Regions from separate parts of the Psychroserpens sp. NJDZ02 genome, predicted to be linked through region 1. Evidence: riboswitches for the same ligand, from Rfam matches in the RefSeq annotation. Region 1 holds a riboswitch; the other holds the start of a gene.
The links. A riboswitch is a leader RNA that binds a small molecule or an ion and turns the genes downstream of it on or off. The one in region 1 is predicted to bind S-adenosylmethionine.
Positions count from the first base shown of each region.

Region 1 (16,819 bases):
CTTGCAAAGCTTAGTTATGAGGCTTATGTCGATTTTAAAAACCACCCCAAGTTTATATCGTACTTAGAACATATGAGTACCTTAAAATATTATGCAAAAACTAATATTGGAAGTCGACCATCAAAACGAGGGAAGGCTGAAGGGTTAGTGTTTGAAGATTTAAGAGCGATACCATTTGTTGGATCTTGGAGTCAGTTAAAACAGAATGTCCCAGGATTTTTTGGTGTGGGTACAGCGTTAAAACATTATGAGGATGCTGGCGAATTTGAAAAAGCACAAAAATTATTTCAGACGTCCAGTTTCTTTAAAACATTAATAGAAAACAGTATGATGTCTTTGTCAAAATCATTTTTTGACTTGACAAAGTATATGAGTGAAGATCCTGAATATGGCGCCTTTTGGAATGTGATTTATACGGAGTATAAAACAACAAAACGTCTAATTTTAAAACTTACTGGTTATACGGAACTGATGGAGGAAGAACCTTCAGGAAAAGCATCTATAAAAGTTAGAGAGTCTATTGTATTGCCATTATTAACCATCCAACAATTCGCTTTAAAGCAAATTCAAGAATTGGAAAAAGCGGAGGATAAGGATACAGAACTAATTGCTGTTTATGAAAAGTTAGTGACACGTTCGTTATTTGGAAATATTAACGCCAGTCGTAATTCAGCCTAAACTCTCGAATAAAGGTTTTGATTGTATATAAAAAAGCAAGTTTGAAATTATCAAACTTGCTTTTTCTTGTTTTAGCCGAATATATTTTTGTTTAATTCGTGTTTAGTAGAATTATATTCTGTTTTATTGATTATTATGTATTTTATTAGAAAATTATTCCGTTTTACTTGTTTGGGAACAATAAATTTTGCAATATTTGCCTATACAAAGTTCAATATCTTACTGAAAAGGAAATTTTTAATTTAAAAGTTTCCGTAATGTTATCAAGAAAGGCGGAGGGATAGACCCATCGAAGCCTTAGCAACCCTTAGACTTACTAAGAAGGTGCTAAATTCTACTTAATAGTCGATTCATTAATCGCTCTATTGGATAGATAACTAAAAACTAATTACTCATTTGTAATTGGCATATTTCTTTTTAACATTTTTCTATTAAGTACGCTTCTAACGAGGCTTATTTGACTTTTGGTTTAATTTATTAATTCAAAAACTAGAAAAATGAGTACACAAAAATTCGCAACACAAGCGTTGCACGCGGGACATGACACAAGTAAAACAGGAGGAACAAGAGCGGTTCCTATTTATCAAACATCATCTTATGTTTTTGATGATTCAGATGACGCCGCAGGACGATTTAATCTCTCTGTTCCAGGCTTTATTTACACGCGTTTAAACAATCCAACAAACGATATTTTAGAACAGCGTATCGCAGCACTAGAAGGTGGTATTGCGGCAGTTGCAACAGCATCTGGTACAGCAGCAATTTCTACAACATTATTAACCTTGTTAAAAGCAGGCGACCATATTGTGGCATCCAGTAGTTTGTATGGCGGAACGTATAATTTATTAAGTGTAACGCTACCAAGACATGGTATTACTACTACATTTGTAGATCCTTCAGATCCAGAAAATTTTAGCAAAGCAGCACAAGAAAATACAAGAGCAATTTTTGTAGAGTCTTTAGGGAATCCAAAATTGGACGTGTTAGATTTAGAGGCTATTTCTAAAGAAGCAAAAGCTGTAAAAGTGCCATTAATTGTAGATAATACTGTGGCAACGCCTTATTTGTTAAACCCAATTGCGCATGGAGCAAACATTGTAATTCATTCTTTAACCAAATATATTAATGGTAATGGAACATCGCTTGGTGGTATCATTATAGATGCAGGAACATTTGATTGGACTAATGGGAAATTCCCTGAGTTTACAGAACCATCTGCTGGTTACCATGGTTTAGTTTATAGTGAAGCTATTGGTGCAGCTGCATTTATTGCTAAAGTTAGAATTGAAGGTTTAAGGGATTATGGTGGGGCATTAAGTCCGTTTAACGCTTTTCAAATCATTCAAGGATTAGAAACATTGGAATTAAGAATTTTAAAGCACTCTCAAAATGCTTTAGAACTAGCAAAATGGTTACAAGAACAACCAGAAGTAACTTGGGTGAATTATCCAGGATTACAGACTAGTAAATATAATAGTTTAGCTAAAAAGTACTTGCCAAAAGGACAAAGTGGTGTGGTTACTTTTGGAGTTGATGGTGGTTTTGAATCAGCTAAAAAAATAGCAGACACCACAAAATTATTCTCGTTATTGGCCAATATTGGTGATACAAAATCATTAATCATTCATCCGGCAAGTACTACGCATCAACAATTAAGTGATGAGGCGCAACAATTAACAGGAGTGACTAAGGATTTAATAAGACTATCCGTAGGAATCGAAAATATAGAAGATTTAAAAGCCGATTTAAAAGAAGCTTTTGCAGTCGTTAAAAAAACAGTTTTAGCTTAAGACGTTACTTAATTAAAATTCGGAAAAGATGAGTGATTTAAAATTTTCAGTAGCAGGAGTAAGCACATCTGCGACGCAATTTGTTGGAAAAGCAAGGCAGTTTAAATTAGTAATAGATGAGCCCGAAGCTTTAAATGGTGCAGACGAAGGCGCTAACCCAGTAGAATATATTCTCGCTGGATTTGCTGGCTGTGTTAACGTTGTTGGTCATTTAGTGGCGAAAGAACTTGGTTTTAAAATTGATAAATTGAACATAGAAGTGTCAGGAGATATTAACCCAGGTAAGTTTCTAGGGACATCAAATAATGAGCGTGCAGGTTTTAAAAATATAGAATTAAAACTAGTGCCAGAAACTACTGCAAGCATTGAAACATTAGTTAAATGGTTAGAAATTGTTGAAGCACGATGTCCAGTTAGAGATAATTTATCTAATAATACACCAGTAAAAATCTCAGTACAAAAAGAATACAATCTTAATTAATGACAGATTTACAATACATAGACAGTATCGATTATGTTACTCTAAGTGGTAAGGCAACTAAAATAAAGTTGTCTTATCAAGTGTTTGGTAAAGCATTACATACAGCTCCAATTGTATTGGTAAATCATGCGCTAACGGGTAATAGTAATGTTGCAGGAGAAGATGGTTGGTGGTCAGATTTGGTTGGCGATAATAAAGTTATCGACACTAAACAATATACTGTTTTAGCGTTTAATATTCCAGGAAACGGATATGATGGTTTTTTAATTGAAAATTATAAAGATTTTATTGCTAGAGATATAGCAAAACTATTTTTAATAGGATTAGAAAAACTAAACATCAACTCGGTTTACGCTATGGTTGGTGGCTCTCTTGGAGGCGGAATTGCATGGGAAATGGTCGTTTTAAAACCCAATTTAGCAACCCACTTTATTCCTGTAGCAACAGATTGGAAAGCAACAGATTGGTTAATGGCTAATTGTCAAATACAAGAACAGTTTTTGGTCAATTCTAAAAACCCAGTACATGACGCTCGCATGCATGCTATGTTATGCTATCGTACACCGGAGTCTTTTAAATCAAGGTTTCAACGTTCTAAAAACGAAGACTTAAATCTGTTTAATGTCGAAAGTTGGTTGCTGCATCATGGTAATAAATTGCAAGAGCGTTTTCAGCTGTCGGCTTACAAGTTAATGAATCAATTATTACGCACAATTGATGTTACTAAAGGTCGGGAGCCAAATACAAATGTGTTAGATGTTATTCAATCTGAAACTACAATTGTTGCAGTAGATTCTGATTTGTTTTTTACTGCTGAAGAAAACAGAGAAACACAAAAACAGTTAGCGTTAACGCATTCAAATGTGACTTACAATGAAATTAATTCCATTCATGGTCATGATGCTTTTTTAATTGAGTTCGAGCAACTCGAAAACATAATTAAAGGCATTTTTAAACCTGCATTAAAAGAAAAGAAAATGAAGATATTAAAATTCGGAGGAAAATCTCTAGCCAATGGTGAAGGTTTAAATCGCGTTATTTCTATTATTGAAAATAAAATTAAAGCCGAAGAAAATATAGCTGTTGTTGTTTCTGCAAGAGGAAAAGCTACAGATCAACTAGAAAGTATACTTGAAAAAGCTGTAAAAGATGAGGCTTATGCTACAGATTTTGATGCTTTTAAAAAGGATCAAAAAGGAACGATTGTAGTAGATTTTGAAACAGAATTTTTAAGATTAGAAAGTTTGTTTGCAGGTGTGCAATTGTTAGGGGATTATAGCCCGAAAATTAAAGATGAAGTTTTAGCGCAAGGCGAATTGATTTCAGCTAAATTAATTACAGCATTATTAGTGGATAAGAATATTAATGCAAAAGTGGCAGATGCTAGAACGTTTATAAAAACAGACGATACCTTTGGTAATGCAAAACCAATAGATGCGCTGTCTAAGAAAAATGTAGTTGCTTATTTTAAACAAAATAATGGCACTACAGTAAATATTGTAACTGGTTTTATAGCGTCTAATAGAGATAATAAAACAACAACTTTAGGTCGTAATGGTAGTAATTACACTGCTGCATTATTGGCTAATTATCTTGATGCTGAAGAGTTGCAAAACTATACGCATGTTAATGGTATTTATACCGCTAATCCAGATTTGGTAGCAGATGCTAGAAAAATTGAAAGACTGTCTTTTACAGAGGCAAACGAGTTGGCCAATTTTGGGACGACCATTTTACACGCAAAAACTATTATTCCTTTAATAGAAAAAAATATTCCATTACGTATTTTAAACACATTCAATCCGGAAGATAAAGGCACAATAATAACGGCTCAAAATAAAGATAAAGGTATCCGTTCGTTATCTGTTTTAGATAATGTGGCTTTAGTAAATATCGAAGGTCGTGGTTTATTAGGTAAAGTAGGTGTAGATGCTAGGATTTTTACTGCTTTAAGTAAAGAGAATATAAGCGTTAGTATTATTTCTCAAGGCTCGTCAGAGCGTGGCATTGGTTTGGTCATTGAAGCCGAACACGCAAATAGAGCCGTTATTGTTTTGGAACAAGAGTTCGAGAATGATTTCTATTCGCAAGACATTAATAAAATTAGTGTTATAGACGATGTGTCTGTCATTTCAATTATTGGTCAAGAGCTAAGCACGTTTCACAAACCATTTAATACCTTAATTAAAAACCAGATTATTCCTATCCTTTTCAATAACACAATTACTGGCGAAAATGTGAGTATTGTGGTTAGAAAAAAGGAACTTCATAAAGCCTTGAATGTTATTCATGGAGAGATCTTCGGAATCTCAAAAAAGATAAATCTAGCCATTTTTGGACATGGTTTAGTTGGTGGAGCTTTAGTGAATCAAATTATTGCTTCAGCTAAAGATATCGAAAAACGTAAAGGGATTAAGCTTAATATTTTTGCGATTGCCAATTCCCAAAAGGCATTATTTAGCAAAAACGGAATCGATAAAAACTGGAAAAACACATTAGAAACTAACGGTGAAAATTATAAGATTGAAGATGTCTTTCAGTTTGCAAAAGACAATCATTTAGAAAACTTAATAGCTATAGATAATACGTCAAGTTTAGAATTTGTATCTAATTATATTAAGTTGGTAGAGCAAGGTTTCGATTTAGTTTCGTCTAATAAAATAGCCAATACTATAGATTTAGAATTTTATAACCAATTACGTAATACTTTAGAGAAACATCAAAAAAGTTATTTATACGAAACTAATGTTGGTGCAGGTTTGCCGCTAATAGATACTATTAAATTGTTGCACCTTTCGGGTGAAAATATTGTGCGTATTCGTGGTGTGTTTTCTGGATCGTTAAGTTATTTGTTTAATACATTTTCTTCGCAAGACACCTCGTTTGCAACCGTATTACAGCAAGCTCTGGATAAAGGGTTTACAGAACCAAATCCAAGAGAAGATTTAAGCGGAAACGATGTCGCAAGAAAACTATTAATCTTAGCGAGAGAATTAGATTTACATAATGAAATTAGCGATGTAACTATCGAAAACCTAATTCCAGAACCGCTTAGAGAAATTGAAACGGCTCAGTTTTTAGATAGTTTAGATGAAATGAATACTGTTTTTCAAAAGATAAAAGAAGCACAAAAAGAAGGTCACGTATTAAGATATATTGGCGATTTACACGGTGATTTATCGCAAGAAAATGGAGCGCAATTAGATGTTAAACTGGAGTCTGTGCCTAGTCAATCGCCTTTAGGAGCATTACAAGGGGCCGATTCTATTTTCGAAATATACACAGAAAGTTATGGCGAAAAACCCATTGTTATTCAAGGTGCAGGAGCAGGAGCATCAGTAACAGCAAGAGGTGTTTTTGGAGATATTTTAAGACTAACAGAAAAAAATAATTAAATAAATGTCACGCTGAGCGCAGTCGAAGTGCTTTAATAGTTGATTTTAAAAACAAATTAATGGATTCTAATAATTTTGAAACCCAGGCCATAAGAACACAAACAGAGCGTTCTCAGTATTTAGAGCATTCTACACCTTTGTACTTAACATCTAGTTATGTATTTGAAGATGCCGAAGATATGCGAGCCTCTTTTGCAGATGAGAAAGAGCGTAATATTTACAGTCGCTATTCTAATCCAAACACATCAGAGTTTATAGATAAAATCTGTAAAATGGAAGGTGCAGAAAGTGGTTATTCTTTTGCTTCGGGTATGTCTGCTATATTTTCAACATTTGCAGCTTTATTAGATGTAGGCGATCATATTATTTCATGTAACAGTGTGTTTGGTTCTACACAAACCATGTTTAAAAATATTTTACCAAAGTGGAATATTTCTACCAGTTATTTTAAAATAAATGAACTTGATAAAATTGAAAGCTTAATTCAACCAAGTACTAAGGTTATTTATGCAGAAAGCCCAACAAATCCAGCAGTAGATATTTTGGATTTAGAAGCTTTAGGTCGCATTGCTAAAAAGCATGATCTTATTTTAATTATCGATAATTGTTTTGCAACACCTTATTTACAACAACCTATACAATTTGGAGCAGATTTGGTAATCCATTCGGCAACAAAGTTAATAGATGGTCAAGGTCGTGTACTTGGTGGTGTTACAATTGGTAGAGCAGATTTAGTTAAGAAAGTCTATTTATTTTCAAGAAATACAGGTCCAGCATTGTCACCTTTTAATGCTTGGGTATTGTCTAAAAGTTTAGAGACTTTAGCGGTTAGATTAGATAGACATTGTGAAAACGCATTAAAAATAGCAACATTTTTAGAAGGACATGATAAAGTAAATGTTGTAAAATATCCTTTTTTAAAATCGCATCCACAGTACGAATTGGCTAAAAAACAAATGAAAGCTGGTGGTAATATTGTTGCTTTTGAAGTTAAAGGTGGTATTGAAGCAGGACGACAGTTTTTAAATAACATTAAGCTACTATCGTTATCTGCAAACCTTGGTGATACTAGAAGTATTGTCACGCATCCAGCATCAACAACACATGCAAAATTAACTGAAGAAGAAAGATTGTTAACGGGTATTACTGGCGGTTTAGTACGTGTTTCGGTAGGATTAGAGCATCCCGATGATATTATCAAAGATTTAAATCAAGCGTTAGCGCAATAAAAAATAAAACACAAGTTATGAGTAATAATTCAGAATTTAAAAACATTCAAGAGTATCTAGATAAAGGTGCTGTAATATTAGACGTTAGAACGGAAGGTGAGTATAATGAAGGTCATGTAGATAATTCATTACATATCGTTTTAGATGAATTGGAATATGAAATAGACCAACTAAAAGCGCTTGATAAGCCAATAATAACATGTTGTAGAAGTGGAGCAAGAAGCGAAAGAGCAAAAGAACTTTTAGAAGACAATGGCTTAGATGTCATTAATGGAGGACCATGGGAAAATGTAGAATCTTATTTGTAAAATAATAAAATATTTACATCGATTTGTCATTCCTGCGCAGGCAGTAATCTAGTATAAAGATTGAAGTAAAAGACAAGAGTAAATAAGTAACGTCAGTTCGAGTGATTTTATGACGAAGGAATGAAATAGTATCGAGAACAAATAATAATAGTACTTAAGGTTTTCTTAGGTGTAGTTGAAATATAGTATTAAGGATGGCAAATATTAGAGAAGAATTAAAAAAACGAATTTTAGTGTTGGATGGTGCTATGGGTACCATGTTACAGGCTTATAAATTTTCTGAAGACGATTTTAGAGGCGAACGTTTTAAAGATTATGCATCGCCATTACAAGGAAATAACGATTTGTTATCCATCACGCAGCCAGAAGCTATAAAAACCATTCATGGTAAATATTTTGAAGCTGGTGCCGATATTATAGAAACCAATACCTTTTCTGGGACTACTATTGCAATGGCAGATTATCAAATGGAAGATTTGGTGTACGAGCTAAATTACCAATCGGCTAAAATAGCTAAAGAAGTGGCCGATGAGTTTACTGCAAAAGAACCGCATAAACCACGCTTTGTGGCAGGTTCAATTGGGCCTACAAATCGTACGGCTAGCATGTCTCCAGATGTAAACGATCCTGGTTATAGGGCAGTAACTTTCGATGAGTTGCGTATAGCTTACAAGCGACAAGTAGAAGCGTTAATAGATGGTGGAGCAGATTTGTTATTGGTAGAAACGGTTTTCGATACCTTAAATGCAAAAGCAGCTTTATTTGCTATTGAAGAAGTTAAAGACGAAAGAAATATAGAGGTTCCTATTATGTTAAGTGGTACCATTACAGATGCTTCAGGTAGAACATTGTCTGGACAAACAGCAGAGGCTTTTTTAATTTCTATATCGCATATTCCATTATTATCTGTAGGTTTTAATTGTGCTTTAGGTGCTAATTTATTACAACCACATTTAGAGGCTATTGCTAGTAAAACGGACTTTGCTATTTCGGCACATCCAAATGCAGGATTGCCAAATGCTTTTGGAGAATACGATGAAACTCCAGAAGAAATGGGAGAACAAATAGAAGAATATTTAAAAAAGGATTTGATAAATATTATTGGAGGTTGTTGTGGTACAAGTCCAGAACATATAAAAGTGATAGCTTCTATTGCAGCAAAATATAGTCCGCGTCGTCATTCTGAACTTGTTTCAGAATCTCACTAAAACAACAGAATGAAGATGAAAATTAAACAAACAAAGTACATGAAATTGTCTGGTTTAGAGCCTTTGGTTTTAAGCGAAAACATGAACTTTATAAATATTGGTGAACGTACAAATGTAGCAGGTTCGCGTAAGTTTTTACGATTAATAAAAAACGAAGAGTTTGACGAAGCACTAGATGTTGCACGTCACCAAGTAGATGGAGGCGCACAAATTATCGACATTAATATGGACGATGGTTTAATAGATGGTGTAAAATCCATGGTTCGTTTTTTAAATCTTATTGCAGCAGAGCCAGATATCTGTCGAGTGCCTATTATGATTGACAGTTCTAAATGGGAAATCATAGAGGAAGGTTTAAAAGTTGTACAAGGTAAGTGTGTCGTAAACTCTATTTCTTTAAAAGAAGGCGAAGAAAATTTTATCTGGCAAGCCAAACAGATTAAGCGTTATGGAGCAGCCGTTATTGTTATGGCTTTTGATGAGGTTGGGCAAGCAGATAATTACGACAGGCGAATAGAAATTGCACAACGTTCTTACGATGTTTTAGTAAATAAAGTGGGCTTTCCTTCGGAAGACATCATTTTCGATTTAAATATATTTCCTGTAGCAACAGGAATGGATGAACACCGTAGAAATGCTATCGATTTTATTGAAGCAACACGATGGGTAAGAGAAAACTTAATAAATGCAAGTGTAAGTGGTGGAGTAAGTAATGTCTCTTTTTCTTTTAGAGGAAATGATGGTGTTCGCGAAGCCATGCACTCGGTGTTTTTATATTATGCTATTCAAGCAGGTATGAATATGGGAATTGTAAATCCAGCCTTATTGGAGATTTACGATGATATTCCTAAGGATTTATTAGAACATGTAGAAGATGTTATTTTAGATAGACGCGACGATGCTACCGAACGTTTATTAGATTTTGCAGACACTGTAAAAGGATCTAAAAAAGAAAAAGTAGCTGATTTATCTTGGAGAGAAAATCCATTACAAGATAGAATTACACACGCTTTAGTAAAAGGTATTGATGCTTTTATTATTGAAGATGTAGAGATAGCAAGACAAGAAACTGCTAAACCTATTGAAGTTATAGAAGGTAACTTAATGGTTGGTATGAATGTGGTTGGAGATTTATTTGGTGCAGGGAAAATGTTTTTACCACAAGTGGTGAAATCTGCTCGTGTCATGAAAAAAGCAGTATCCTACTTAAATCCGTTTATTGAAGCCGAAAAAGGTGAAAAACAAAAAGCTTTAGGTAAGGTGTTAATGGCAACTGTAAAAGGCGATGTGCACGATATTGGTAAAAATATTGTGAGTGTTGTTTTGGGTTGTAATAATTATGAAATTGTAGATTTAGGTGTTATGGTGTCGCCAGAAAAAATAATAGCAGCTGCTATTGAAGAAAATGTAGACATTATTGGTTTGAGTGGTTTAATTACACCGTCGTTAGACGAAATGGTGTATTTGGCTAAAGAAATGGAACGCCAGAATTTTGTTGTTCCGTTGTTAATTGGAGGTGCAACAACCTCTAAAGCGCATACCGCTGTAAAGATTGATACGCAATATAAAAATGCAGTTGTACATGTTAATGATGCCTCTAGGGCAGTAACTGTTGTTAGTGATTTATTGAATCCTAAAACAAGTAATTTATATGTTGCTAAATTAAAGAAGGATTATGACGAGTTTAGAACCAAGTTTTTAAAACGTGGTAAAGAAAAATCATACATCAGCATTGAAAAAGCAAGGGAAGAGAAGTTTAAAATCGATTGGAATACAAGTCATATTGTAAAGCCAAAAACACTAGGTGTTCAAACGTTAGAGCAGGTTAGCTTAAAAGAAATTCTGCCATTTATAGATTGGAGTCCGTTTTTTAGAAGTTGGGATTTACATGGAAAGTATCCAAACATTTTAACTGATGAGGTTGTTGGCGAGCAAGCCACTATTTTGTTTGAAGACGCTCAAATTATTTTAAAGGAAATTATAAACAAGCAGTTATTAAAACCGAAAGCTATTTTTGGTTTGTTTGAAGCAAATACTATTAATGATGATGATATTTCTATTCAGAAAAAAGGAGAAGAAATAGCTGTTTTTAGAACGCTACGTCAGCAATTAAAAAAACGAGCAGGAAAACCAAGTTTTGCGTTATCAGATTTTATTGCGCCTAAAGAAACTGGAATTACCGATTATATGGGCGCTTTTTGTACTGCTATTTTTGGAGCAGACGAGTTGGCTAAAAAATATAAGGATAAGGAAGATGACTATAATGCCATAATGGTTCAGGCAATTGCAGATAGGTTTGCTGAAGGCTTAGCTGAGTATTTACACAAACAAGTAAGAATAAAACATTGGGCTTATGGTGCAAATGAAGACTTAACAAACGAAGATTTAATTAAGGAAAATTATAAGGGTATTCGTCCAGCACCTGGATACCCAGCGTGCCCAGATCATTTAGAAAAAGAAACGATTTGGGACTTGTTAAAAGTAGAAGAACAAATAGGTGTAACGCTTACCGAAAGTTTAGCCATGTGGCCAGGAGCTGCAGTTTCTGGATATTATTTTGCAAACGAAGAAGCGAAATATTTTGGATTGGGTAAAATTACAGACGATCAAGTAAAAGATTTTGCACTAAGAAAAAATATCACATTAGAAAAAGCAAGAAAATGGTTGCATCCTAATTTAACAGAGTAAATTTCTGAGAAGACAGGAGGCTATTAATAGATGAGAAATATAGTTTTTTAAAGCTGAAAAATGACTGATAAGTGCGTTAGGGATTACGCGTTCATTCTTATTTGATTAAATAAGAATTCGTGATTGCTTCACGGTTGAACGGTGTGTTTGAGTTACTCGAAGAGAGCGAGTAGTGAAAGCCCGACGTTTTGCGATCCTGCAAGGCGAAGTGCCAAACTTGTTTTGGTATCTAAAACCTGGCAGGTATGAGTAAAACGAAACGCCCGGAAAATACATAATAATTTAATAAAACACCCATTGTCACGGGGAGATACATGAAAGTAACAGAACACATCACAAAGGGGGAAGGGAAAACACAATTTTCTTTCGAGATTTTACCACCATTAAAAGGGCAACACATACAGTCGGTTTTTGATAATATTGATCCGTTAATGGAGTTTAAACCTCCATTTATTGATGTGACTTATCATCGGGAGGAGTATGTCTATAAGGATTTGGGTGACGGTTTACTTAAAAAACAAGTGGTCAAAAAGCGTCCTGGAACAGTCGGTATTTGTGCTGCAATTCAGAATAAATATAATGTGGATGCTATTCCACATATTTTGTGTGGTGGTTTTAGTAAAGAAGATACAGAGAATTTTTTAATCGATTTAGATTTTCTAAACATTGAGAACGTGATGGCTTTGCGAGGAGATGCTGTGAAAACAGAAACTTATTTTACACCAGAAAAAGATGGGAATGTTTTTGCTAGTGACTTGGTTAAACAGGTTTCGGAACTTAATCATGCTAAGTATTTAGATGAGGGTTTACTTAATTGTAGCGCTACAGATTTTTGTATCGGTGTGGGTGCCTATCCCGAAAAACATATGGAAGCACCAAGTTTAGATAGTGATATTCATTTTCTTAAAAAGAAGATTAATAATGGAGCCGAATATATCGTGACACAAATGTTTTTTGATAACGAGAAGTATTTTCAGTTTGTTGATAAGTGCAGGGCAGAAGGTATTACAGTGCCTATTATTCCAGGTTTAAAACCTATTTCTACAAGAAAACAACTAAATATTATTCCGCATCGTTTTCATGTCGATTTACCTGAAGCTTTAATTAAGGCTATTATTAAGTGTAAAACGAATGCAGAAGTCAGGCAAGTGGGTGTCGAATGGTGTATACAACAGTCTCAAGAACTTAAAAAATCGGGTCTCCCGTTATTACATTATTATTCTATGGGAAAAAGTGATAATATAAAAGCGATTGCTGAAGCTATTTTTTAGTAAAAAAAACGCTTACTTTTGTAATATGCTTTCTAAAAAAACAAAATACGGAATTAAGGCGCTTACTTTTCTTGCAAAACAAGAGACGCATGTGCCGGTTAGAATTGCTACCATTTCGGAAAGTGAAAATATTTCTTTAAAATTTTTAGAAACTATTTTATTATCGCTTCGTAAAAGTGGTTTTTTAGGCTCCAAGAAAGGTAAAGGCGGTGGATATTATCTACTGAAAGACCCAAAAGCTATTCCGATGACGGAAGTTATGAGAGTCTTGGAAGGGCCAATAGCTATGGTGCCTTGCGTAAGTTTAAACTTTTATGAAAAATGCCAAGACTGTCCAGAGGAAGACGTTTGTGCAGTCAATAAAATTATGCTTAAAGTACGAGATAGTACTTTAGAAATTTTTAGAAACACGACACTTGCGGATTTGTGTAATTAACAGATTCTCAGTAATAACTTTTTATTTTTTCAGAATTCTTATTGATTTATAACATATAATTATATAGATTTGCATCATTACCCTACTAAGTCTATAGGGTATTAGAAATAAAAGTAAAATACTGTTATGGGAAACGTGATAAATTCGCAAGTAAGGTTGGAGAGAGAAGAGGTTTCAACTTCAGAAAATATTAAAAGGAGTTTAGTTAAAACGATAAGTTGGAGAGCAGTTGGTACTATTACAACAGTAGTAATCTCTTATGTAATTACTGGTACAATAGCTTTAGCTTTTTCGATTGGAGGAATAGAATTAGTCTCTAAAATGGTATTATACTTCTTTCATGAACGTGCTTGGGAAAAAATTAAATGGGGAAAATAATGAGCTTAGATTTAGATAAAATTAATAAAGAATTAGAAGGTAAAACACCTCAAGAGATTGTGGAGTGGGCTATTAGTGTAGCAGAATCGCCTGTTGTAACCACTAATTTTAGACCTTATGAAGCGGCTATTTTAAAAATAACAAGTGCAACTAAAAAGGACATAAAAGTGATATGGTGCGATACGGGTTATAATACACCAAATACATATAAACATGCAGAAGAGGTGATTAAAATATTAGGCCTTAATGTTAAATTATATGTTCCAAAACAGACTACAGCACATCGCGATGTTGTTTTAGGAGTGCCAAGTATTGAAGATCCTAAGCACGCTGTGTTTACAGAGCAAGTAAAATTAGAACCTTTTAAGCGTGCTATGGCCGAGCATAAGCCAGACGTTTGGTTTACTAATTTACGTAAAGGTCAAACCGCTTTTAGAGATAGCATAGATATTGTATCTCAGGATAAAAACGGGGTTATAAAAGTAAGCCCATTTTATAATTGGACAGATAAAGAGTTAGATGTCTATTTAGAAGAAAATAATTTGCCTAATGAGTTTAAATACTTTGATCCAACAAAACAATTAGAAAATAGAGAGTGTGGATTACATGCTTAAAAAGATAGAAATGATAGATACTTCAAATATAAATCCGTTAGAAAACGAAGCCATATACATAATGCGAGAAGTCGCTGCCCAGTTTGAAAAGCCTGTGCTTTTGTTTTCGGGTGGTAAAGATTCCATTACATTAGTGCGTTTAGCTCAAAAGGCGTTTTATCCAGCAAAAATTCCGTTTCCATTAATGCATATAGATACAGGTCATAATTTTCCTGAAACTATTGAATTTAGAGACCGGTTAGTAAAAGAATTAGGTTTAGAGCTTATTGTTAGAGATGTTCAAGATTCTATAGATGAAGGTAAAGTAAAAGAAGAATCTGGCCGTTACGCTAGTAGAAACCAATTGCAAACCACAACACTTTTAGATGCTATCGAGGAGTTTAAATTTGATGCTTGTATTGGTGGTGCCCGTCGTGATGAAGAAAAAGCAAGAGCCAAAGAGCGTATATTTTCTGTCAGAGATGATTTTGGACAGTGGGATGAGAAAAACCAAAGACCAGAATTATTTGATATGTTAAATGGTCAAATTGAATTAGGGCAAAACGTACGTGTTTTTCCTATTTCTAATTGGACAGAGTTAGATGTGTGGTCTTATATTCAGAAAGAAAACATTGAGATTCCTTCTATTTATTTTGCACATACAAGAGCTACTTTTTTAAGAGATGGGTTAATCTGGTCAGCAGATGATGCTGTTGTTTATAGAGATGAGGAAGAAGAGGTTGTAGATAGAATTGTTCGTTTTAGAACGGTAGGAGATATGAGTTGTACGGCAGCAGTATTGTCTGAAGCAGCGGATATATCAAGTGTTGTTCAGGAAATTAGAGAATCTTCTATATCAGAACGAGGTGCAAGGATTGATGATAAACGATCTGAAGCAGCAATGGAAAAACGTAAGCAACAAGGTTATTTTTAGAATGTTCTTTAAATAATACAGCGCGTTAGGTTTGTGGTTTTAACCATCAGCAAAAAATTGAATATATAATAGAATTAAAAAATAAGGTTATTTATTAGTAGCTAATCGCTATATAAATGACTAACAGCCCAAAAATATGGACGTTTTAAAAATAGCAACAGCAGGAAGTGTAGATGATGGTAAAAGTACTTTAATCGGAAGATTACTTTACGATACTAAATCACTAACTACAGATAAGTTAGAAGCTATAGAGAAAAAGAGTAAACAACTAGGTTACGATTATCTTGATTTTTCTTTAGCAACGGATGGTTTAGTCGCAGAGAGAGAGCAAGGTATTACAATAGATGTGGCACATATTTATTTTTCGACAGCAGCTAAAAGTTATATTATTGCCGATACACCTGGTCATGTTGAATATACTAGAAATATGGTCACTGGTGCCTCAACATCGCAAGTAGCAATTGTGTTAATAGATGCAAGAAAAGGGGTGATCGAGCAAACTAATCGTCACTTTTTTATCAATAATCTGTTACGCATAAAAACCGTAATTGTAGCGATAAATAAAATGGATTTAGTTGATTTTTCTGAAGAAAGATATAACGAAATCAAAGCTGACTTTGAAGCTTTAATGAGCAAGCGAGATTATCAAGATCAAAGCATTACATTTATTCCAGTTAGTGCGTTAAAAGGAGATAATGTTGTTAATAAATCTGATAATACACCGTGGTATTCAGGAGAAACATTGTTAGAACATTTAGAGACTATTGATCAAAAAGATGTGTTTAATGCTGGGACACCAAGATTTCCTGTGCAATATGTTATTCGTCCAAAAACGGAAGACTATCATGATTTTAGAGGATATGCTGGTAAAGTGTATGGAGGTGAGTTAAGTGTTGGTGATGATGTTGTCATTTTACCATCACAAACTAAATCTAAAATTAAAGAGATTCATTTTTACGATCAAAAAGTACAAACGGCATCACGTCGTTCTTCAGTTTTAATTACGTTAGAGGACGATGTTAATATTAGTCGTGGTGATATGATTGTAAAAGCAAATGATTTACCAATAATAGATAAACAATTTACGGCAACTATTTCTTGGATGGATTCTCAGAATTTAACAGCAGGTAATAAGTATGTTATACAGCATGGTGTTAATAAAGTATTGGCTAAAGTAGATACGATTCACCATAAAATTAATCCAGATTATTCAGGGATAGAGGAGTCTATTGCGGGGTTAGGGATGAATGATATTGCCACTGTGACGTTTAAATTAAACAAACCGGTGTTTTATGATGCTTTTAAAGACCATAGAACAAATGGGTCATTTATTATCATTGATACTAAATCCAATAATACGGTAGGAGCAGGGTTTATTCAATAGAAATATTGAATACCCAATGCGCTTAAACTAATAAATTTATTTTCAT
Region 1 covers NZ_CP039451.1:880,227-897,045, reverse strand. Annotated here, with positions in the region: gene E9099_RS04010 (phosphoenolpyruvate carboxylase) at 1-678, shown strand, start outside; SAM riboswitch class I at 936-1,058, shown strand; gene E9099_RS04005 (O-acetylhomoserine aminocarboxypropyltransferase/cysteine synthase family protein) at 1,176-2,468, shown strand; gene E9099_RS04000 (OsmC family protein) at 2,497-2,949, shown strand; gene thrA (bifunctional aspartate kinase/homoserine dehydrogenase I) at 2,949-6,344, shown strand; gene E9099_RS03990 (trans-sulfuration enzyme family protein) at 6,404-7,573, shown strand; gene E9099_RS03985 (rhodanese-like domain-containing protein) at 7,591-7,881, shown strand; gene E9099_RS03980 (homocysteine S-methyltransferase family protein) at 8,076-9,089, shown strand; gene metH (methionine synthase) at 9,105-11,777, shown strand; gene metF (methylenetetrahydrofolate reductase [NAD(P)H]) at 12,092-13,048, shown strand; gene E9099_RS03965 (RrF2 family transcriptional regulator) at 13,074-13,484, shown strand; gene E9099_RS03960 (DUF2061 domain-containing protein) at 13,611-13,862, shown strand; gene E9099_RS03955 (phosphoadenosine phosphosulfate reductase family protein) at 13,862-14,476, shown strand; gene cysD (sulfate adenylyltransferase subunit CysD) at 14,487-15,389, shown strand; gene E9099_RS03945 (sulfate adenylyltransferase subunit 1) at 15,526-16,773, shown strand.

Region 2 (16,819 bases), 1.5 Mb from region 1:
ATGTTGGTGCTAAAATTGAAATTTACAACCTAATAAATGAAGTCGCTAAAAAAGGGGTTGGTGTCGTCGTAATATCGTCGGATATGCCAGAAATTATGGGAATTTCAGACCGGATTTTAGTGATGCATAAAGGTACGGTTTATGGCGAGTTGCAGAAAGCGCAATTTTCAGAAGAAAACATATTAAGATACGCTATCGGTAAGCAATTAAAATAATACAACTAAACAATAAAACATTTTCGTTATGGCTTTAACAATAAAAGAACAACTAAGCAGTCCTGGAGGCATACTAAAGTTTTTAGTAAAGTATAATACCATATTTATTTTCCTTTTATTAGTCCTGTTTTCAGCACTGATTTCTGATGTGTTTTTTACATCAGTAAACCTTTCCAATTTATTAAAACAAGTGTCAGGTATAGGTATTATTAGTATTGGTATGCTTATCGTGATTCTAACAGGTGGTATTGATTTGTCTGTAGGATCCATGGTTGCTTTATTAGCAGTCACCTTTGCTATATTAATAAATCTTATAATTTTACCACTAGCCATTGTATTTACTATTGCTATTGGTTTTGGTTTGGGGAGTATTTCTGGATATCTAGTAGCTTATCAAAAAATGGCTCCTTTTGTCGCCACCTTAGCCTTAATGACTATTGCTAGAGGTTTAGGGTTTATATATTCTAAGGGCTCTCCAGTTACTTTTAAGACAGCAGGAGGGGTATTTATGTCAGACTTTGCAAATAACGCAACACTAGGGATTCCTAATATAGCTATCGTCTTTTTTCTTATTGTGATTGTAGCTATGGTTATGTTGCGTTACAACGTGTTTGGACGCTTAATAATAGCGATTGGAAGTAACGAAGAAGCGTCACGATTATCAGGTATTAAAGTTAATAAGTATAAGTTTTTAGTGTACGCTATTTCTGGTGCTTTGGCAGCGACCGCAGCAATAATTGTAGCCTCTAGAACTAATTTAGGATCGCCAAATATGGGGATGTCATGGGAATTGGACGCTATTGCAGCTGTAGTTATTGGTGGGGCTAGTTTAAATGGTGGTCGAGGAACAGCGATAAATACATTAATGGGAGTTTTGATTTTAGGTTTAATAGGGAATATTTTAAACTTATTAAATGTACCATCATACCCACAACAAGTAGTTAAAGGAGGAATTATAATATTTGCGGTTTTACTTCAAAGGTTTGAAAGCAAATAAACACACGATTAAAATGAAAAATTACAAATTAAACTCTGCAAACCTTTCAAACCTTTCTGAAAGAATTGCTGTACCGCAATACGATAGGTCTAAAGTTAAAACAGGTATTGTACATGTTGGTATTGGTGGTTTTCATAGAGCGCATGAAGCGTTTTATACCGACCAGTTATTACATGATAACTCAGTGACTGATTGGGGAATCTGTGGTGTCGCTTTATTAGATTTTGACACTAAAATTTATAACACCTTAAAAGCGCAAGATGGTTTGTACACTTTGGTTGTTAAGCAATTAGATGGGACACATACCAATCGTGTGATTGGATCGATAGTAGAGTATTTGTTTGCGCCAGAAGATCCTATAAAGGTTATTGAAAAAATGGCAAGTCCAGAGGTTAAAATTATTTCTCTAACCATTACAGAAGGAGGATATAATTATAATGAAGCGACTAAAGCGTTTGATTTTACTAATCCTTTAATTCAACATGATTTAGAAAACCCGCAAGCTCCAAAAACTATTTTTGGATACTTGACGCAAGCCTTAAAATTAAGAAAGGATAGAGGGTTAGTAGGTTGTACGATTCAATCTTGTGATAATATTCAAGGTAATGGACACATGACCAAAAAGATGTTATTGAGTTATGTTACTACAGCAGCACCTGATTTAGTAGCGTGGATTGAAAATAATGTGTCATTTCCAAATGCAATGGTGGATAGGATAACGCCAGTAACTGCTCCGATAGATATTACTATTTTAAGCGAAACATTGGGGGTTGACGACGCTTGGCCTGTAGTTTGCGAGCCTTTTAAACAATGGGTGATTGAGGATGACTTTATAGCAGGTCGTCCAGCATGGGAAACTGTTGGAGCACAATTTGTTGATAATGTGGTGCCTTATGAGAGAATGAAACTAAGTTTATTAAATGCGGGGCATTCTGTATTAGGTATTCTTGGAGCGCTAATAGGATATAATACTATCGATCAATCGGTGTCTAATCCAAATATCGCTACGTTTTTAAATACTTATATGGATGTAGAGGTAACGTCAACTTTAGGTGATTTGGAAGGTGTTAATCTAGACGACTATAAAAAATCACTTTTAGAGCGCTTCGGAAATATTAATATTAAAGATCAAATAGATCGTATTTGTTCAGAAAGCTCTGCCAAATTTCCAATCTTTATTTTACCAACGGTCCAATCTCAGTTAGAAAGTGAAGGGTCTGTGCAGTTAGCAGCCTTTGTTGTAGCAGCTTGGGCTATTTATAGCTTAGGTAAAGATGAGAATGGTGCAGATTTAATTATTAAAGATGCCATGCAATTGGAATTAAAAGAAAAAGCTTTAGAGGCCAAAACTAATCCAGAAGCATTTTTAGAAATAGACTCTATTTTTGGAAACCTTAAGACGTCTTCAGTTTTTGTAGAGGCTTATATTGACGCTTATCAAGATATTGAAAAGCATGGTGTTGAAGTATGTGTAAAAAATAGAAATGCTAACCATTTTACAAAGATTTAATGAAAAATATAGTTTGCTTTGGAGAAGTATTATGGGATGTTTTTCCAACACATAAAAAAATAGGGGGTGCACCATTAAATGTGGCATTACGTTTACAATCTTTAGATAATAATGTGTCTATTATTAGTCGTATTGGTGATGATAAAAAAGGGCGTAAAATTAAGGCGTATATCGTAACACAAGGTGTAAATCCGGAATACGTTCAGGTTGATAAAAAATTGAAGACAGGAAAGGTGAAGGTGATGCTAAACCAAAAAGGATCTGCGTCTTATAATATTATGTTTCCTCGCGCTTGGGATGCTATTCAGTTAACTGAGTCTAATAAAAAAGTGACAGAAAAAGCAGATGCTTTTATTTATGGGAGTTTGGTCGCAAGAGACGATACCTCAAGAGATACATTGTATGCGCTTTTAAAATTAGCCAAGTATAAAATTTTTGACATCAATCTTAGAACGCCTTATTATACAACAGACGTTTTAAGCTATTTAATGCAAGAAGCTGATTTTATAAAATTTAACGATGATGAAATTTTTGAAATAGGAGAGCAGCTAAATTCAAAAACAAATGGTTTAGAACAGAATATTAAATTTATAGCAGAATATACAAATACCCAAACGATCTGTGTTACAAAAGGACGTCATGGCGCTATTTTATATTATAACGATACGTATTACTACAATAGTGGTTATCAAATTGAAGTGGTTGATACAGTAGGTGCAGGAGATTCTTTTTTAGCAACCTTAATTAGTAAACTGCTAAAAGGGGACAACCCACAAGAAGCTATTGACTTTGCTTGTGCTATTGGCGCTTTAGTGGCGGGTAGTGAAGGCGCTAACCCTAAGTTTAGTACAGAAGACATTAATACGTTTATTAACCCTAACTAAATAAATGTATTATATTAAATAGGATTGATAGTGCTATTTAAAAGGCTTTATGTTTACATAAAGCCTTTTTTTTGTTTTATGATATTTGTAAATAAACAATAAAACCCCCTGAAAACAGTGTGCTTATTGTTTAGTATATTGTTTAATATTGTGACTTTATATATACTAGTATTCTATTTTTGCTTTAAATGACTCAATTCATCAATTACAACTTCAAAAAAATACTGTTCTTTATTTTTGTTTTGCCATCATTACTATGGTCTCAAAATGAAAATGATTACACCGTATTTGGGCATACACCAAAGGTTGTAAGCAAGCAGCTATACAAAAGCTTAGGTAAGGCAAAAGCGCCTAATGATCGACTTGTTCTTTTGGATAGTATTGCAGTTCAGTTTTTACCATCTAATAATGCCGATTCTCTGTTTTATTATGGAACAGCAATCGAAAAAGAAGTTTTTAAGATAAAAAGTAATACTGTTTTAAAAGATAAATACAATTTAAAGGCATTGTATTATAAAGGTCTAGGTGGACAAAACATGGGCTTTTTGGATGAGTCTATTGGTTATTTTATAGAAGGAATTACATTAGCAGAGGACCACGGGATAATGTTTCAGCGTTTTCAATTAGCGTTAGCAGATACTTATATTTTAAAAGGTGAGATCGAAAAGGTTAAGTCTATTTTAAAAGTGTTAGAGCCCATTTGTACAACTCCATTAATGTTACTTTATTTTAGAGCAACGCATTCTAATTATTATATCTATACGCATCAATTTGATAAAGCGGAAAAATTAATTAAAAACACACTCCCATTTATAGACAAAGAGAAATATCTCAAAGTATATTTAAGATTGAAGACCATTTTAGGTCGATTAAAACTAAAGGAAGGTAAATTAGATGAAGCCTTATCTATTTTTTATGAAATTAAAGAGGAAACTTTAAATGGAGGTTTTTATGATTTATATATTACTATTACTTTATATGAAGGAGAAATTTATAGTGCAAAAGAAAATTATCCAGTTGCGGAAATGATACTAAGTACAGCCTATGTTAACGCTGTACAATGGAATCAATTAAACTTAGAACAACGTGTTATTAGAGGGTTGACGCAACTTTGTGTTTTAAAAGAGGATTATAAAAATGCGTATAACCTAAAAACACAATTAGAGGCGTTAAACTATGAAATTGCTAATAATCAAAACCAACGTAATATAAAAGATTTTGAGTTTAAATATGAAACCTTAAATAAAGAAAAAAAGATACTAACTCTACAAGAAGATAAAGTTAATAAGGAACGCGAAATAGAATATCAAAAGACAATAAAATATGCTATTCTTGTTGGTTTTTTTATCTTGCTTATTCCGATAATATTATTATTAATCGTGTATTATCAGAAGTTGCAAACACAAAGTTTATTGGCGAAACAACAAGAGGTATTGCGTCAGAAGGAAATGACTTCAATACTACAAGTTCAAGAATTAGAGCTAGTAAAGAATACGATTGTGGTTCAAAATAAAGAAAGAGACCGTATTGCTAGAGAGTTACATGATAGTATTGGTAGTAATATTGCGGGTGTAAAATTACAAATGAATAATCTCCTAGATAATAATCCTGAAGTAGGATCCTTATTAGCGCAATTAGAAAAAACGTATCAACATGTCCGAGATATTTCACACAGTTTGATTCCTAATGAGTTTAAAGAAAATAATTTTACTGTTTTAGTAAAAAATTATATAGCAACGCTAAAACAAAGCAATGCGGTGGTTATTAATTTTGAAGCCTATCCAGAAAAAGCAGTGAACGCTTTAAACTACACACAGCAATCAAATATATTGAATATTATAAAAGAATTGATGACTAATGCTTTCAAGCATGCTAAAGCGGCTGAGATAGATTTGCAAATTAGTATACTTCAAGACGAAAAAAGTATTGAGTTACTTTATGAAGATGATGGTGTTGGTTTTGATTTAGAAATAATTAACAAAGGTATTGGAATACAAAACATAGAGCATAGAGTTAAAATATTTAATGGAAAACTTTCAATTAATTCCGCTTTAAATAGAGGTACAGTAATAACGATAAGCATTCCAAAACAAGACTAGTATTATGATAGAACAGTACAATATTATTATCGCAGACGACCATAGTATGTTTTTAGACGGATTACGAAGTATTCTTTCTGAAGAAAAAAACATAACGATTGTCTTAGCAGCAACAAAAGGAACCCAAGTTACTAAGTACTTAGAGATTAATTTAGATCAAAAAATAGACTTAGTAATTACGGATATTAATATGCCTGAAATGGATGGGATTGCTTTAAATAAGGCTATAAAAGAGCAATTTTCTGGTGTAAAAACCTTAGTAGTAAGTATGCTTGAAGAGCCTCTTAAAATTCAAAGTTTAATTGATGCTGAGGCTAATGGGTATTTATCTAAAAATGCTGAAAAATCAGAACTTTTAAAAGCGATTAAAACTATTCTTAGTGGAGAGAACTATTTTTCTCCTAGGATAAAAAATATTTTAATGGAAGCTTTGTTTGTTGCTAGATCTCAGCCAGAAATTTCTTTAACTAAAAGAGAGAAAGAAGTATTGAAACTTATCGCCAAAGAGTTTACAACAAAGGAAATTGCCTCTCAATTGTTTTTAAGCACGCACACTATAGAAAGTTATCGTAAAAATTTAATTTCAAAGTTAGAGGTGCGCAACATTGCTGGCTTAACACGTTATGCCATGGAGCATGGGCTTATAGATTAGTTTAAATTTTGGCTATCCCTGAAAGTAGGGAGGTAAATTTCACTACATTTGGTATTAAATAGATTTATAAATCTATGCATCTTTGCACCATAACAAATAACAAATTAAAAACTACACATTATGATTTACGGAATTACATTAATCCTTTTAAGTATTATCGCAGTACCATCGCTAATTTTAGCAAAAAAACCTAACGCACAAGAGTTATTAGACAAAATTGAACCTTACCAAGGTTGGATTGGTTTAATCTTTTGTTTAGGTGGTATTTGGGGGATTATTTCAGCCTTTTTAAACATTGGTTGGTTAACTACTTTACCAATCTGGTGGATTACACTTTTAGCAGGAAGTTTAGTGCAAGCTGTTTTAGGTTTCATGTTAGGATTTGGAATGATTAATAAGTTAATATTAAGTAACAATGATGCTGCACAACAAAAAGCAGAAGAATTAAGAGTGAAATTAGCGCCAAAATTAGGTAAATTAGGTATACTAGGTCTTATCGTTGGTGGTTGGATGATTGTTGCTTCATTAACTTTTATGTAAGCCTAAGTCGTTAATTAAATATATATTAAACTAATAAAATACGTTGTAGCGTATTTATAACCTGTCTAACTTTAAGTTGGACAGGTTTTTTATTTACATACTGTTTTAAGTCGTAAATGAGACTTCTAGTAGGTGTACAAAATAGTTTCAAATCTATAGATTTGCTATTGTAAAATGCTTTTCCTTTTAGCATCTTTGTAATATGATTTATCAGTCTATTACAAAACATATTACTAATCACATCTCGCCATCGCAAGACGATCTGCAATTATTTAATTCTGTTTTAACTCAAGTGTCTGTTTCTAAAGGACAATATTTACTTAAGCCAGGAACTTATGTAAAGCATCAGTATTTTGTAGTAAAAGGCTGTTTAAAGGCTTATTATATAGATGATAAAGGGAATAATCATATCATACAGTTTGCTGTGGAAAATTGGTGGATAGGAGATTTTGAAGCCTTTTTTAATCAAACACCTGCTAAATTATATATCGAGGCTATTGAGGATGCACAGTTATTGTCCATTAATTATGATACGCTTCAAAAGATATATGAGCAAGCACCTATTTATGAGCGCTATTTTAGATTATTATTAACAAGCGCTTTTATCGGTCAAAGTAAACGCATATTGTCTTCGCAAGAAAAGAATACCAAAGAGCGGTATTTAGAATTTTGTGCCTCGTATCCATTGATTGAAGACCGTGTGCCAAACTATGATATTGCTAACTATTTGGGTGTTACACCAGAAAACTTGAGTAGAGTCCGAAGGCTTATAAAAAGTTAAATCTATCTTAATTGATTTACATCAATGCTATTGGTTGTTATGTAGTGTAACTTTGTTATTATTAATAACTTACATTATTTACAATGAAAAAGCAATCCTTATTAACACCATACAATACAAATTTAAATCTTAAAAACAGAGTCGTTATGGCACCGATGACACGTAGTCGTGCTAATAACGAAGGTAAAGTAGCGACGGATGAGTTGCAAGGTTTATATTATGAGCAACGCGCTTCTGCAGGCTTACTAATAACAGAAGGTTCTCAAGTATCAGAAAAAGCTGTAGGGTATATAAATACACCTGGAATTTATACAGATGCACAAGTAGACGGTTGGAAAAAAGTAACTAAGCGTGTACATGATAAAGGTGGTAAAATCTTTATTCAATTATGGCATGTTGGACGTATGTCGCATCCCGATTTTCATAATGGTGAATTGCCAGTTTCGGCTTCAGCCTTAAATCCAAATGCTAAATCATTTACTCCAGAAGGTTTTAAAGATACAGTGACGCCCAAAGCAATGACTATTGCGGATATTAAGCAAACGGTAGATGATTTTAAAAATGCAGCAACAAATGCTATAAAAGCGGGATTTGACGGCGTAGAGATTCATTCTTCAAACGGGTATTTATTTCAGCAATTCATTAATGGTTGTTCAAATAAAAGAACGGACGACTATGGCGGTAGTTTAGAAAACAGAGCGCGGTTCTTCTTTGAGGTTGTAGATGCTATGAAGACTGTTATTCCTCAGGAGAAAATAGGTGTTCGTTTCAATCCATCTTTGCACGGTATGTTTGGAATTACTTTAGATGAAGACACGATTCCTACGTTTGAATACATCATTAAAAAACTAAACGATTACAATTTAGCGTACGTACATTTATCGGAACCGTTTACAGATGTTTCTGAAGTACCTTTTGCGGTAACCGAAATCGCTAAGCATTTTAGACCATTATATAACGGAACATTAATGATTAACACTGCGTTTGATAAAAATAAAGGAAACAAAGTTATTGACGCTGGTGAAGCTGATCTGGTAGCTTATGGAAAACCATTTATCTCTAATCCGGATTTAGTAGAACGTTTTGAAAATAATTTAGAGTTAGCAGATTGGGATCAAGAGACATTTTACACAACAGGAGTAAAAGGATTTACAGATTACCCAAAAGCATCTAAATAATTAATTAGTTTAACTTAAAACACACAACATGAAATTTACAAGAAAAGCAACTGCAGAATGGAAAGGTAGTGGTAAAGATGGACAAGGGAGCTTAACGACAGGAAGTAAGGTTTTAGATAAAACAAACTATTCCTTTCATACACGCTTTGAGGATGGCGAGAAAGGAACCAATCCAGAAGAATTAATAGGAGCGGCACATGCGGGTTGTTTTGCTATGCAATTAAGTTTTTTATTAAATGAAAGTAATTTTACGGCAACGACTTTAGATGTTGACGCTAACGTTACTTTTGAGGATGGGGCGATTACAAAAATCACGCTAAACCTAGTAGGGATTGTTCCAGAGATTGATGCAGAACAATTTCAACAAATAGCACATAAAGCCAAAGAGGTTTGCCCTGTTTCGAAAGTATTAAACACAGAAATTGAGTTAATTGTAACTTTAAAAAAATCATAATAATGACAACTACAACAGTAAAAGCATATGGTGCAACCGCATCAACCGAAGATTTAAAACCGTTAGATATTCAGCGTAGAGCGGTTGGAGCAGACGATGTAAAGATAGATATTACGTTTTGTGGTGTATGTCATAGTGATATTCATACCGTAAGAAATGACTGGAAAGGGTCTACTTATCCTGTCATTCCTGGACACGAAATTATTGGTCGTGTATTAGAAGTAGGTCCAGGAGTTACTAAATATAAAGTAGGAGATAGAGTAGGTGTAGGTTGTTTAGTAGATTCTTGCCAAACATGTGCCTCTTGTGAACAAGATTTAGAACAGTTTTGCGAGAAAGGAGCGACTTGGACATATAATAGTCCAGATAAGCATATAGAAGGTGCGCAAACTTATGGCGGGTATTCTACATCGGTAGTTGTGGACGAAAAATTTGTATTACGTATTCCGGAGAATTTAGACGAAGCAGCTACAGCGCCATTATTATGCGCAGGAGTTACTACTTGGTCACCATTAAGTCACTGGAAAGTAAAAAAAGGAGATAAAGTAGGCGTTATTGGTTTAGGGGGATTAGGACATATGGGGGTAAAGTTTGCGCATGCATTAGGAGCTCAAGTGGTAATGATTACAACGTCTCCAGAAAAAGGGAAAGATGCCAAAAGATTAGGAGCGCATGAAGTATTGGTGTCTAAGGATGCTGAGGCTATGAAAGCACACCAAGGTAGTTTTGATTTTATCTTAAACACTATTCCTGTTGGTCATGAAATGGATCCTTATTTAGGATTGCTTAAAATTGATGCTACTATGGTATTAGTTGGAGCGGTGGAGCCTTTAAAACCGTTTCATAGAGGAAGTATCATCGGAGGACGTAAGCGTATTGCTGGTTCATTAATTGGAGGTATTAAAGAAACACAAGAAATGTTAGATTTTTGTGGGGAACATAATATTACAAGCGATATCGAACTTATTGACATGCAAGATATAAACAATGCTTACGAGCGTATTACAAGTAACGATGTTAAGTATAGATTTGTAATTGACATGAAGTCTCTTAAAGCATAATATTTAAAATACAGTGTATATTACAACAGCATCTAATTTAGAATTAGATGCTGTTTTTGTTTTGTAATGTTTGGGGTTAAGCCTGCTGTTTATTGTTTTAACTTAAACGTAAGGGTTTAAAGTTGATAAAAAGTAGAGTGTAGATCAACAGAAGTAGTAAATACCATGTGTTTGATACTAAATCTAAATAATCTATTTTTCCTTTAGAAAAACTTAAAATCATTAAAACTTGTGCTCCATAAGGTAAAAGACCTTGCGTAATACAAGCAAAAATATCTAAAATAGAAGCGGTCTTTTTATTATCTAATTGGTAATCGTCATTTATAGTTTTTGCAATAGGCCCAGTAATTATTATAGAGACCGTGTTATTAGCAATAGCCATATTAGTCGTACTGACTAAGGTTGCAATGCCTAATTGAGCCGTTTTTTTATTCTTAATTAGAGTTTTTATTTTTACTAGTATGAATTCAATTCCACCATTTTTCTTTACCAACGCAGCTAAACCTCCTGTAAGTAGTGATAGTAAGAAAATTTCTGTCATGCTTGTAAAACCAGTGTAGGCAATTTTTGTAGATTCGATAAGTGTAAAATCACCGTAAATAATACCTAACAATCCACCAAATATAACACCTAAAAGTAAAGTTATAAATACATTGACACCTATAATAGACAATACAATTACCAGTAAATAGGGTAGTATTTTTATAATAGAATAGCTATAAACAACTGTTTCTGTTTCGGTAGATTTTAAACCAAAACCTTGAAAAATTAATATGGCAATAGTAAATAAAGCAGCGGGAACAGCAATTTTGATGTTCTGTTTAAATTTATCACTCATTTTACAACCTAAAGACTGTGTGGCTGCAATGGTCGTGTCCGATATAACCGATAGATTATCTCCAAACATACTACCACCTAATAGCGCACCACATAGGATAGCTAAGTCAACACTACTTTTATCTGCAAAACCAACAACTATAGGAGCTAATGCAACGATGGCCCCTACAGAAGTTCCGGTAGAAACCGATAAAAATCCAGCAATTATAAAAACACCAAAATAGATATAGTGTATCGAAATATAGTCCAACCCAAGATTAACAATAGCATCTACACTACCTGTTGCTTTAGTAATTGCAGCAAATGCACCTGCTAATAAATAGATTAAGCACATGGTTAAAATTTTATCGTCACCACACCCTTTTAAAAGGGTTTTAATTTTAGAGTTTATAGATTGTTTAAACATTAAAAAAGCAACAATAATACCTGTAATTACTGCAATAGGAGCAGGAAGTGCATAAAAATCGTTTTGATAAATACCAGCACCTAAGAATGTAAAAACAAAGACCAATAAAGGTATTAATGCTGAAAATTTTGGAGTAATTTTAATTGACTGTTCCATTAATTATATTTCATTTTGAAAAGGAAATAGAATGGACAAATAAAAAGAAATATGAATTAACATTTGTTCCAAATACTTGGCTTATCTATTTAGCACCTTGCTCGTTATTGCAGGTTGCTATCTCCTTTTATTGAGATTCTTGATAATTTATTTAAGTGGGCAAAAATAGTGCTTATATGGTATTGTAATTCTTAAAAAATGTTAATTCTTCACCACAAAATTAAAATTTTTATTTTGTGGTGAACGGGTTGTTTGTAGGCTGTTTATGGTTTGAATCCCTTTTTTAAGACTTTTACTATAAATCTCATCGATAAATAATGAGGTTTTGTATAGTGAATTGCCGCAAACGTCTATCGCTTTGTAATATACTAGTATATAGTTTCATCTTTGAAGTGTAGAATCAAAACACTTAAAAAAATGAAATTATATCTAATACTAGTAAGTCTGTTCTTCGTGCAATTCTCATTTGCACAAGACGCTTCAATCAACACAGCATCTAAGGTGTGGTCATTAGAAGATTGTATTACTTACGCTATAGAAAATAACATTACGGTTAAGGAAGCTGCTTTAAATAAAAGTATTGCCGAAATAGATTATAGTAAATCAAAATCGTCAAGATTACCAAACCTATTTGGTACAGCGTCTCAAAATTTTTCTAGCGGAAACACTATTGACCCAATTACAAGTAGTTATGTTACAGATCAAATAAACAGTACTAATGTTGGTATTAACAGTTCGATGACCTTGTTTCAAGGAAACCAATTGACTAATCAAATTAAACAAAACAAATTAGTATTGGAACAACGTATGTTTCTAGAAGAGGTCGAAAAGAATAATATCGAATTGAATATTTTAGAAGTCTATTTACAAACGCTTTATACTAAAGAAAGTATCGCTATTGCTGAAAACAACTTAGACGCTTCAGAGAAAGAAGTACTAAGAGCAAAAGCCCGTTTAGATGCAGGTACTATTGCCTTAAGTGATTATACAGAAGCACAAAGCCAAGCAGCGACAAATAAGTATAATGTGATTGCTTCTAAAAACGATTACCAACAATACATCATTCAGTTAAAGCAATTACTAGAATTATCGCCTTTAGAGGAGTTAGAGATTGAAACCATTAATGAAAATATGGATTTAATTAATTTAGAAATTGATAAAAATCAATTATACAATAATGCTATTGGCTTTTTACCAGAGATACAAGCAAGCAAATTAAATATAGCTGCAAACGAGAAAGAACTGGACATTGCTAAAGGTGGTTTTTTGCCAACATTGTCTTTAACAGGAAGTATAGGATCGGGTTATACGAGTATTAATGATAATACGTTTTCAGAACAGTTTGATATTAATTTTAATCAGAAAATTGGTGTATCATTAACAATCCCAATTTTTAATCGAAACCAAACAAAAGCCGCGGTTCAAACCGCTACTGTAAACATTGAGAAAGCTCAAATACAAAAACAAGGTGCAGAAAAAGAAGTTTACAAAAAAATAGAAACAGCGTATCAAAATGCAGTTTCTGCTCAAGAGCAAGTCATCGCGGCGGAAGCATCTAAAACAGCAGCAGAGCAGTCGTATAAACTAGCACAGAAAAAGTATGAGTTAGGTGGTTTAAGTACAACTGATTTAGTGATTAGTCAAAACACGTTTACTAATACGCAACAAAACTATTTACAATCTAAATACTTAAATATCTTATATCATCAATTATTACAATTTTATCAAGGAAACGATATCAAACTTTAATCAATACCATTATGAAAAAGAAAATTATAATCAGCATCTTAATATTAGCAGCAATTGGCACAGTAGCCTTTGTGTTTTTAAAAGGTGACGATGCCATCATCGTAGAAGCAAAAACGGTTGTTGCGAAAAAAGCTAATGTAACAACTATGGTTACAGCAACAGGTACTATGGAGCCTATTACGCAAGTAGAAGTAGGAACGCAAGTGTCTGGAGTAGTAGAAAAAATATATGTAGACTACAACAGTATTGTTAAAGAAGGCCAATTAATTGCAGAATTAGACAAAACCAACCTTAACGCATCAAAAACACAAGCACAAGCGGCTTATGATAATGCTGTAAGTCAGAGAAATTACACGCAAACAATTTACGAAAGACAAAAAACATTGTATGATAATCAAGTAATTAGTAAATCAGATTTTGATGATGCTAATTTTAATTATCAAACAGCAAAAGGTACGGTTACTCAGCGTTATTCAGACTTACAATCTGCCATAACAAACTTAGGTTATGCTAATATTTATTCGCCAATAAACGGCGTTGTATTGTCAAGAGCTATAGACGAAGGGCAAACCGTTGCAGCAAGTTTAAGCACACCAACGTTATTTACCATTGCACAAGATTTAAAAGAAATGCAAGTAGAAGCAGATGTAGATGAGGCAGATATAGGACAAGTAATAGAAGGGCAACGTGTTGAGTTTACCGTTGATGCATATATTGGTGAAACCTTTAACGGAATTGTAACACAAGTACGTTTAGATCCAACAGTAACATCAAATGTAGTAACTTATACTGTAGTTATAAAAGCAGATAATCCAGACTTAAAACTTAAGCCAGGTTTAACAGCAACCATTTCAATTTATACTATGGAGTTAAATGATGTGTTGACTGCAGAAGCAAAAGCTGTCAATTTTAAACCAGAAAAAGCGACTTTAGAAGCTTATAATAAACAAGAAGAATTAGGACCTAGTTCTATAGAACGTTCTAGAGAAGGAACTACGCTTTGGGTATTAGAGAATAATGGCGCAATTACTCCTAAAAAGGTAACTCTTGGAGCGAGTGATGGTGTTAATGTAGAGATAGTAAGCGGTATTGCTGAAGGAGAAAAATTAGTATATAGTTTATTAGGAGTTTCTAAATCAGAAGCAGGAACAGACGCTAAAAGTACAAGTCCATTTATGCCACAACGTGGAGGCGGTGGAGGAAAAAGATAAGATTATGAAAAAAGAAATCATAAAAATAGAAAATTTAAAACGTGAGTTTACGATGGGAACCGAAACGGTTCATGCCTTAAAAGGAATATCGTTTAGTATAAAAGAAGGTGAGTTTGTTACCATCATGGGATCTAGTGGTTCTGGTAAAAGTACCATGTTAAATATTTTAGGGTGTTTAGACCAACCAACTTCTGGAGTGTATGAAATTGATGGTGTTAGTGTAAAAGATTTAAGCAGAAATGAGTTAGCAACCATTAGAAACGAAAAGATAGGTTTCATTTTTCAATCGTATAATTTACTAGCAAGAACTTCTGCTATTGAAAACGTAGAGTTACCATTGTTGTATAACAGTAAAGTTAGTACTGAAGAACGAAGGGAACGCGCAATCAAAGCCTTAGAGATGGTTGGTTTGGGCGAACGATTACATCATACACCTTCGCAACTTTCAGGAGGACAACAACAGCGTGTAGCCATAGCAAGATCTTTAGTTAATAATCCAGTAATGATTCTTGCAGATGAAGCTACTGGTAACTTAGATACTAGAACGTCTTATGAGATTATGTCGTTATTTCAGGAGCTAAACAAAAAAGGTATTACCATAACTTTTGTAACGCACGAACCAGACATTGCTACATTTAGTAGTAGAACAGTAGTGTTAAAAGATGGCGAAATTATGCAAGATTATCAAAATCATGATGTGCAATCTGCAGCAACCGAATTAGCAAAATTACCTAAACAAGACCATTAATTATGAGAGTATTAAACTTATTTAAAATAGCGATGAAAGCAATTATTCTCAATAAAACGAGAACTTTGCTTACTATGTTGGGGATTATTATTGGGGTAGCTTCTGTAATTGCAATGTTAGCTATAGGGGAAGGCTCAAAAGAGAGTATTCGTGCTTCAATTTCTGCCATGGGTTCTAATATGATAACCGTTAAACCTGGTGCAGATGATAAGGGGCCTGCAAGAGGTAGTGGAGGTGATGTTCAAACCTTAACACTTCAAAATTACGAAGTGATTAAAGAAAACGCAGATTTATTGAGTTATGTAACGCCTGTTGTAAATGGAAGTGGACAAATTATTAACGGTTCTAATAACTGGCCAAGTAGTATCTACGGTGTAAACCCAGACTATATTAAAATTAAAGTTGTAGGCTTACAAAGTGGTAGTATGTTTACAGATGCTGAGGTTAAATCGGCTTCTAAAGTGGCTGTTATTGGGCAAACCGTTGTAGAAAATGTATTTCCTGATGGTCAAAATCCTGTTGGTCAAATGATTCGTTTTAATAACATTCCTTTTACAGTGATTGGTGTATTAGAAGAAAAGGGTGAAAATACCTTTGGTCAAGACCAGGATGATGTTGTTATTGCACCGTATACAACGGTACAAAAACGTATTTTGGCAATCGATCATTTAAATCAAATTATGGCATCATCAATTAGTGAAGATGATGCAGAAGCGGCGGTAATACAAGTATCAGAAATTTTACGTACAGAACATAAATTAATGGATACAGAAGCCGATGATTTTAATGTGAGTTCTATGGAAGAGTTGATTTCTGCATTTAGTTCGACTAGTGAAATGTTAACGGTTTTATTAGTTGCAGTGGCAAGTATTTCCTTGTTAATTGGTGGTATTGGAATTATGAATATTATGTACGTTTCTGTAAAAGAACGAACAAAAGAAATTGGTTTAAGAATGGCTGTAGGTGCTAAAGGAGCAGATATTTTAATGCAGTTCTTAATTGAAGCCATTTTAATAAGTATTACCGGTGGTATTTTAGGTGTTCTCTTAGGACTCGCAGCTACTGTTTTTATTGAAAACTTTTTAAACTGGCCAACAAGTGTCGCGCTGTATTCTATTGTTATTTCTTTTGCTGTGTGTGCAGTAACAGGTATCTTTTTTGGATGGTATCCAGCTAGAAAAGCATCGGCTTTAGACCCAATAACCGCTTTACGTTACGAATAATAGCGTTTGATTTTTAAATTAATATAAATATTAAAAAGACTAATTGTTTTAAACAGTTAGTCTTTTTTTTATGATTGATGTTTTGGTTCAAAAATAAATTGAACAATTAAAATACTTA
Region 2 covers NZ_CP039451.1:3,652,103-3,668,921, forward strand. Annotated here, with positions in the region: gene E9099_RS16175 (sugar ABC transporter ATP-binding protein) at 1-215, shown strand, start outside; gene E9099_RS16180 (ABC transporter permease) at 244-1,212, shown strand; gene E9099_RS16185 (mannitol dehydrogenase family protein) at 1,226-2,722, shown strand; gene E9099_RS16190 (carbohydrate kinase family protein) at 2,722-3,606, shown strand; gene E9099_RS16195 (ATP-binding protein) at 3,795-5,705, shown strand; gene E9099_RS16200 (response regulator) at 5,710-6,357, shown strand; gene E9099_RS16205 (hypothetical protein) at 6,478-6,897, shown strand; gene E9099_RS16210 (Crp/Fnr family transcriptional regulator) at 7,100-7,678, shown strand; gene E9099_RS16215 (alkene reductase) at 7,762-8,856, shown strand; gene E9099_RS16220 (OsmC family protein) at 8,885-9,310, shown strand; gene E9099_RS16225 (NAD(P)-dependent alcohol dehydrogenase) at 9,313-10,371, shown strand; gene E9099_RS16230 (Na+/H+ antiporter NhaC family protein) at 10,469-11,770, opposite strand; SAM-I-IV-variant riboswitch at 11,823-11,921, opposite strand; gene E9099_RS16235 (TolC family protein) at 12,188-13,519, shown strand; gene E9099_RS16240 (efflux RND transporter periplasmic adaptor subunit) at 13,531-14,730, shown strand; gene E9099_RS16245 (ABC transporter ATP-binding protein) at 14,735-15,478, shown strand; gene E9099_RS16250 (ABC transporter permease) at 15,481-16,701, shown strand; gene E9099_RS16255 (MFS transporter) at 16,770-16,819, opposite strand, start outside.
Region 2: it holds a riboswitch for S-adenosylmethionine, as region 1 does, so the genes downstream of both, E9099_RS16230 (Na+/H+ antiporter NhaC family protein) here and E9099_RS04005 (O-acetylhomoserine aminocarboxypropyltransferase/cysteine synthase family protein) in region 1, are expected to answer to the same signal.